Regions from separate parts of the Streptomyces sp. NPDC041135 genome, predicted to be linked through region 1. Evidence: riboswitches for the same ligand, from Rfam matches in the RefSeq annotation. Region 1 holds a riboswitch; the other holds the start of a gene.
What was found. Region 1 has a riboswitch for S-adenosylmethionine ahead of ACZ6CZ_RS22010 (amino acid ABC transporter permease). Riboswitches for the same ligand answer to the same signal wherever they lie in the genome.
Positions count from the first base shown of each region.

Region 2: linked by a shared signal. The riboswitch ahead of ACZ6CZ_RS03400 (aminotransferase class V-fold PLP-dependent enzyme) and the one ahead of ACZ6CZ_RS22010 (amino acid ABC transporter permease) in region 1 are both predicted to bind S-adenosylmethionine.

Region 1 is NZ_JBVIYZ010000009.1:132,365-135,556, forward strand. Features, by position in the region: gene ACZ6CZ_RS22005 (amino acid ABC transporter ATP-binding protein) at 1-553, opposite strand, end outside; gene ACZ6CZ_RS22010 (amino acid ABC transporter permease) at 550-1,632, opposite strand; SAM riboswitch class IV at 1,988-2,111, opposite strand; gene ACZ6CZ_RS22015 (glutathione S-transferase C-terminal domain-containing protein) at 2,190-3,086, opposite strand.
Region 2 is NZ_JBVIYZ010000001.1:758,389-761,580, reverse strand. Features, by position in the region: gene ACZ6CZ_RS03400 (aminotransferase class V-fold PLP-dependent enzyme) at 1-1,354, opposite strand, end outside; SAM riboswitch class IV at 1,587-1,703, opposite strand; gene trpD (anthranilate phosphoribosyltransferase) at 1,835-2,899, opposite strand; gene qcrB (cytochrome bc1 complex cytochrome b subunit) at 3,038-3,192, opposite strand, start outside.

The DNA.
Region 1 (3,192 bases):
CGAAGAGGATGATGCCCGGCCGCAGCGCCAGGGCGCGGGCGATGGCGACGCGCTGCTGCTGGCCACCGGACAGCTGCCGCGGATAGGCCTCGGTCCGGTCGCCGAGGCCGACCCGGGTGAGCAGTTCGCGGGCCAGCTCCCGGGCCTCGGCCCTGGGCAGCCTGCCGGTGGCGGCCGGGGCGGCGGCGACGTTGTCGAGGACGGTCAGGTGCGGGAAGAGGTTGAAGTTCTGGAAGACGAAGCCGATCCGGCTGCGCTGCGCGAGGATGGCCCGCTCGCTCAGCTCCTTCAGCCGGTCTCCGCTGCGCCGGACGCCGATCAGTTCCCCGCCGACGCTGACGTACCCGATCTCGGGCTTCTCCAGGTGGTTGATGACCCGCAGCAGGGTGGACTTGCCCGAGCCGGAGGGACCGAGGATCACCGTCACCTCGCCGGGGCGCACGGTCAGGTCGATGCCGTCCAGGACGCGCTGGGCGCCGTACCACTTGTGGACGTCGTGGACCTCCAGCGCGGCGGGGGTGAGGGCGAGCGTCTCGGTCTCGGTGGCGGTCATACGGCGGCCTCCTGGCGCAGCCGGGCGCGCAGGGCGCTCAGCCCGGCCCGTGCCTTCTGAAGCGGCGTCGGCGGCAGGGCGCGGGTGGCGCCCCGGGCGAAGTACCGCTCGACGTAGAACTGGACGACGGACACGGCGCTGGTCAGCAGCAGGTACCAGACGGTGGCGACCAGCAGCAGCGGCACGATGTCGCCGGGGTAGGTGCTGCCCATGGTCTGCACGGAGCCGAACAGGTCGAGCAGCGACACGTAGAAGACCAGGGACGTGCCCTTGATCAGGCCGATGAGCTGGTTGACGTAGTTGGGGGTGATGGACCGCAGGGCCTGCGGGAAGACGATGCGGGTGAACTGGTAGCCCCTGGGCAGGCCGAGCGCGGCCGCCGCCTCGTGCTGGCCCTGGTCGACGGCGAGGATGCCGCCGCGGACGACCTCGGCCGCGTAGGCCGCCTCGTTGAGGCTGAGGCCGACCACGGCGACCGTCATGTCGGTGGCCAGCCTCGACTCGTCGAAGGTGACGAACGCCGGGCCGAAGGGGACGCCCAGGCTCAGCGTCTGGTAGAGGGCGCTGAAGTTGTACAGGAAGATCAGCACGACGATCAGCGGCACCGAGCGGAACAGCCAGGTGTACGTCCAGCTCACCGCGCGCAGCACCGGGCTCCCGGAGAGTCGGCCCAGGGCCAGCAGGACGCCGCCGAGGAGTCCCAGCAGGGCGCTGAGGGCGGCGACTTCGAGGGTGATGAGCAGGCCGTCGAGGATGGTGGGCCGCAGGAACCAGTAGCGGAAGCGGTCCCACTGGTAAAAGGGGTTGGTGGCCAGTCCGTGCAGGATCTGGGCCACCAGCACCAGGACGACGGCGGTGACGATCCACCGCCCGGGCCGGCGCAGCGGCTGAACGCGCTGTGCGGTCAGCGCCTTTGACGGCCTGTCGGCCGCGGGCGCACCGGCGGACGGCTGCCCGGCCGGCGGCAGGCCGACGGAGGGCTGCTCGGCCGCCGGCGGGCCGGCTGTCGGCCGGTCGGCGGGCGGGGAGGGTGCCTGCGTGTCGGTGAGGGACACGGTGGCGCCTGGGGGTTCACTCATGGCGGGCTCCGGCGGGAGTCGGACACCCCCGGCCACGGCGGATCACACGTGGGCTGCCGGACGGCACCGGGACACGGGGCGGCACACGGGAACGCGCGGGAAACGGGGGCGGGGCGGGCAACGGCGCACCGCGGCAGCGGTGTTCGTCGGGTACGCGGGCTGGGAAGTGGCGTCAGCCCTGACAGCGGGCACGGCCCGAGGCCGTACACAGCGCACTGTTCACGCGGAGCAGATCGACGGCTCGGTCGGAGACGAGCAGGCCCGCGAACGACCGTACGCAGCCCTGCGGCCGGCTCGGGGCCGTCCTGGGAGCTGCGTACATGGCGTCACCTGTCACTGTTCCGGCCCCGGAGGGCCTTCGCGCTTACCGAAACGTCATCCGTGAAACGTCATCCGGTCCGGTCGTCACCTGGGGCACCCCACCGCGGAGCGAGGGTTGCCGGTCAGCGAGCCAGGGCTTGTCGCTGACGCTCATGACCGTTCTGAGCCGTAAGTTAAGGCAGTCGGCCGTCGTGCTGTCAACGGCCGTCCAGGGATTGGACGCGGGCGAACCGCTCTCACCTGCGAGCGACGTCCGGGGCGTCCGCGGTGTAGGCCGCCCAGTCCAGGATCTGGACGGCGGCTCCGGCGGCCTCCAGGCCGGTGCAGCGGCCGTGGTGGCGGCGGGCGATGCCGTCCAGGTCGAGGTGGGCGCCGAAGGCCGGGTGGGCGGCCAGGCGCCGGGCGTAGGCCCACAGGGCCGCGTGTCCGGCGATGCGGTGCACGGCGGCCGCGTCCAGGTGGTTGCGGTGCACGGTGTCCAGCTGGACCAGCGCCACCCAGGCCTCGATGTCGGCAGCGGTGAGCCGGCCGCCGACGAGGTACTCCTCGCGGGCCAGCCGCCGCTCCAGCAGGTCCAGGGCGCGGAACAGGGTGTCCAGCGCGGCGGCGCGCTCCGCCGGGCCGGTTCCGGCCGCTCCGGCGCGCTGGGCGGCCTCTTCGATGCCGTACGCGCACAGCCGCTCGACGTCGGCCAGCTCGGTCGCCTCGGTGCCGGCGCCGCGGGGACGCAGCGAGGTGGGGCCGTCGTCGCGGAAGCGGCCCAGGTCGCGCAGGATGTCGGGGGTGTGGGTGCTGACGATCCGTCCGGACCAGTCGTCGCTGAGCACCGGCGCGAGGGCCGGCCCGGAGTAGCGGTGCGCGCTCGCCTCGTACAGCGGACGCAGGGCGGAGTGGCCGCCGCCGGGGCAGTCCGGGACGGCGGGCAGATGGTCGACCGGACAGCTCTCGGCGAGGTCGAGGACGCTGTGGGTCACGGCGAGGCGCAGGCCGTCGGGACAGGCCGTGGAGAGATGGAGCCGGTAGCGGTGCGGCACGGCGTAATGGCCGCTGCGGGCGTCCCGGCCGATGCGGCCCCGGAAGGCGGGAGCGGTGCCGCGGGCGGACGGAGCAGCGGCGAGCGGACGGACGGACATGCGTCTCCCTGGGTCAGGGTGTGTGGTCAGGGTCTACCGGTGGGCGGTCAGGGGTGTGGACCGGATGCGGACCGGATGCGGCGGGAGCGTCGGCGGCAGGATGCGC
Region 2 (3,192 bases), on a different contig from region 1:
CCGGCACGCAGCGCCCGTCCTCGGTGCGGTAGCGCCACTTGGCGCCGTCCTCGACCAGTTCCCGCACGGCGTTCACGAACCGCTCGACGTGCTCGTCGGGGGTGCCCGCGCCGAAGCTGACCCGGATGGCGTTGAGGGACTTCTCGCCGGGCTCCGCCTCCGGGGCGCCGCACTCGCCCTGGCTCTGCGGGTCGCTGCCCAGCAGGGTGCGCACCAGCGGGTGGGCGCAGAACAGGCCGTCGCGCACGCCGATGCCGTACTCGGCGGAGAGCGCGGCGGCGAAGTGGGAGCTGTTCCAGCCCTCGACGACGAAGGAGATCACGCCGACGCGCGGGGCGTCGTCGCCGAACAGGGACAGCACCCGCACCCCCGGGACATCGGCCAGGCCCGCCCGGACGGTGTCGATCAGGTGCTGCTCGCGGGCGACGAGGGTGTCGAAGCCGGCCTCGGTGAGCGCCTTGCAGGCGGCGGCGATGGAGTAGGCGCCGATGACGTTCGGGGAGCCGGCCTCGTGGCGGGCGGCGTTCTCGTGCCACTCCACGTCCACGCCGCCGTCCGCGCGCCGGGTCACCTTGCGGCTGGCGCCGCCGCCGGCCAGGTACGGCTCGGCCTCGCGCAGCCAGTCGGCGCGGCCGGCCAGCACCCCGGAGCCGAACGGCGCGTACAGCTTGTGCCCGGAGAAGGCGACCCAGTCGACGTCCAGGTCGCGCAGGGACACCGGGTGGTGCGGGGCCAACTGGGCGGCGTCCAGGACGATCCGGGCGCCGTGCGCGTGGGCGGCGGCGGCCAGTTCCCTGACCGGCCACAGCTCGCCGGTGACGTTCGAGGCGCCGGTGACGCAGACCAGGGCCGGGCCGTACGGGTCGCGGTCGGCCAGCGCCCGCTCCAGGGTCTCCACGGCCTGGCGGGGGGTGCGGGGCGCGTCGAGGTAGCTGACGCGGGCGTCCTGCCAGGGCAGCAGGGAGGCGTGATGCTCGGTCTCGAAGACGAAGACCTGGCAGCCGGCCGGCAGGGCGCGGGCCAGCAGGTTCAGGGAGTCGGTGGTGGAGCGGGTGAAGACGACCTGGTCGGTCTCGCGGCAGTCGAGGAACTCCGCGACCGTCCGGCGGGCGTTCTCGAACAGGTCGGTGGAGAGCTGGGAGAGGTACCCGGCACCGCGGTGGACGCTGCCGTAGTAGGGGGCGTAGGCCGCCACGTCGTCCCAGACGCGCTGGAGGGCGGGCGCGCTGGCCGCGTAGTCGAGGGCCGCGTAGGTGACCTCGCCGCCGGTGACCAGCGGGACGGTGACGTCCCGGCCGAGGACGGGCAGCGGGGCGCAGACGGAGCGGTCGGTGGCAGCGGTGGAGACAGACATGGGTGAACTCCCGTGCAGGCAGGCGGAACCCACCACGCGAGCGGCGGCGCTCGAGCGCGATGAGGTGAAGGACGGCGGATGCCGGAGAACGCCACGACGGCGGGTATGGGGCCGCGGGGCGCGGGAAACGCGGAGGCGGGGCTCTGCGGCCCTATCGCATTCGCTTGCTCACGGAAGGCTCCCTCGAACGACCAGGACCCCTGGCCCCGCGCTCCTTCAGAAGCGCGCGAGGGGTCCGCGCTTGCCGCGGACCTTGCTGTCCGCGACCTGGTCTTCACCCGGGGCACCCCGCCACGGACGGAGGGTTGCCGGACAGTCGGCCGGGGCCGAATGACTGTCGCTCATGACCTGCCGGAAAACGTACGCGACGTGATCGCCGCGCCGCAACCCGTGTCCGGATGCCGGAACGGGAAAACGACCCCCGCGCCGCGGGCGGAGACCACGGTGGCGGGGGCCGGCCGGCCCCCGCCACCGCCCGGCTCAGGCGTTGCTGACGGCCACCCAGCGCTCGAGCGTGCGCTTGGCGGCGCCGGAGTCGATGGACAGCGCCGCCCGCTCCATACCGGCGCGCAGCTGCGCCGCGAGGGGCTCCCCGGTCGGGTCGAGGGCCACCAGGGCCGCCGCCGAGTTCAGCAGGACGGCGTCCCGCACCGGGCCCGTCTCGCCGTCCAGCAGCCGGCGGGCGACCTGCGCGTTGTACGACGCGTCCGCGCCCCGCAGGGCCTCCACCGGGACCGGTTCGATGCCGACGTCACGCGGGTCGAAGGTCTCCTCGCTGACCTTGCCGTCCCGCACCACCCACACCCGGGAGGTGGTGGTGACGGTCAGCTCGTCCAGCCCGTCGTCGCCCCGGAACACCAGCGAGGAGTTGCCCCGCTCGGCGAAGACGCCGGCCACGATCGGCGCCATGCGCGCGTCGGCGACACCGACCGCCTGGGCCCGCACCCGGGCCGGGTTGGTCAGCGGCCCGATCACGTTGAAGGTCGTACGGATGCCGAGCTGGCCGCGGGCGGAGGCGACGTGGCGCAGCGCCGGGTGGAACTTCACCGCGAAGCAGAAGGTGATCCCGGCCTCCGCGGCGACCTGGGGGACCCGCTCCACCGGCAGGTTGAGGTTGACGCCCAGCTTCTCCAGGACGTCCGAGGAGCCCGACGCCGAGGACGCGGCCCGGTTGCCGTGCTTGACGACCTTCGCGCCGGCGCCGGCCACGACGATGGAGGACATGGTGGAGATGTTCACCGTCTTGGCGCCGTCGCCGCCGGTGCCGACGATGTCGACGGTCCGGCCGGGCACCTCGATGACGTTGGCGTGCTCGTACATCGCGCGGACGATGCCGGTGATCTCCTCCACCGTCTCGCCCTTGGCGCGCAGCGCCACCAGGAAACCGGCGATCTGCGCGTCGGTCGCCTCACCGCGCAGGATGCGGTCCATCGCCCAGGCGGTCGCGTCGGCGCTCTGGTCCCGGCCGTCCAGCAGGGCGTTCAGCACGCCGGGCCAGGAACGGCCCGCCGCGGTGTCGCCTCCAGCGGGGGTCACAGCGCTCATAAGCCGCTCCTGGGTCAGGTGTCCCGCACCGCGGGACGGGGAGTCTCGGAGAGTCCACCCTATCCAGCCCCGGGGACCGCGAAGGGCCCCGTCCGAACACCGGACGGGGCCCTTCGACCGTGGCGTGGCGACGTGGGATCAGTGGTGGCCGTGGCCGCTCGTGATCTCCTTGTACTCCTCGGCGGTCGGCTTGGCGATCTGGTTGTCCTCGCCGTAGTAGGCGCCGCTGAGCTTGGCGCGCAGGCGCTCGGTGGTCTTCACCTTGCGCTCGACGCCGTTGTCGTCGACCGCCG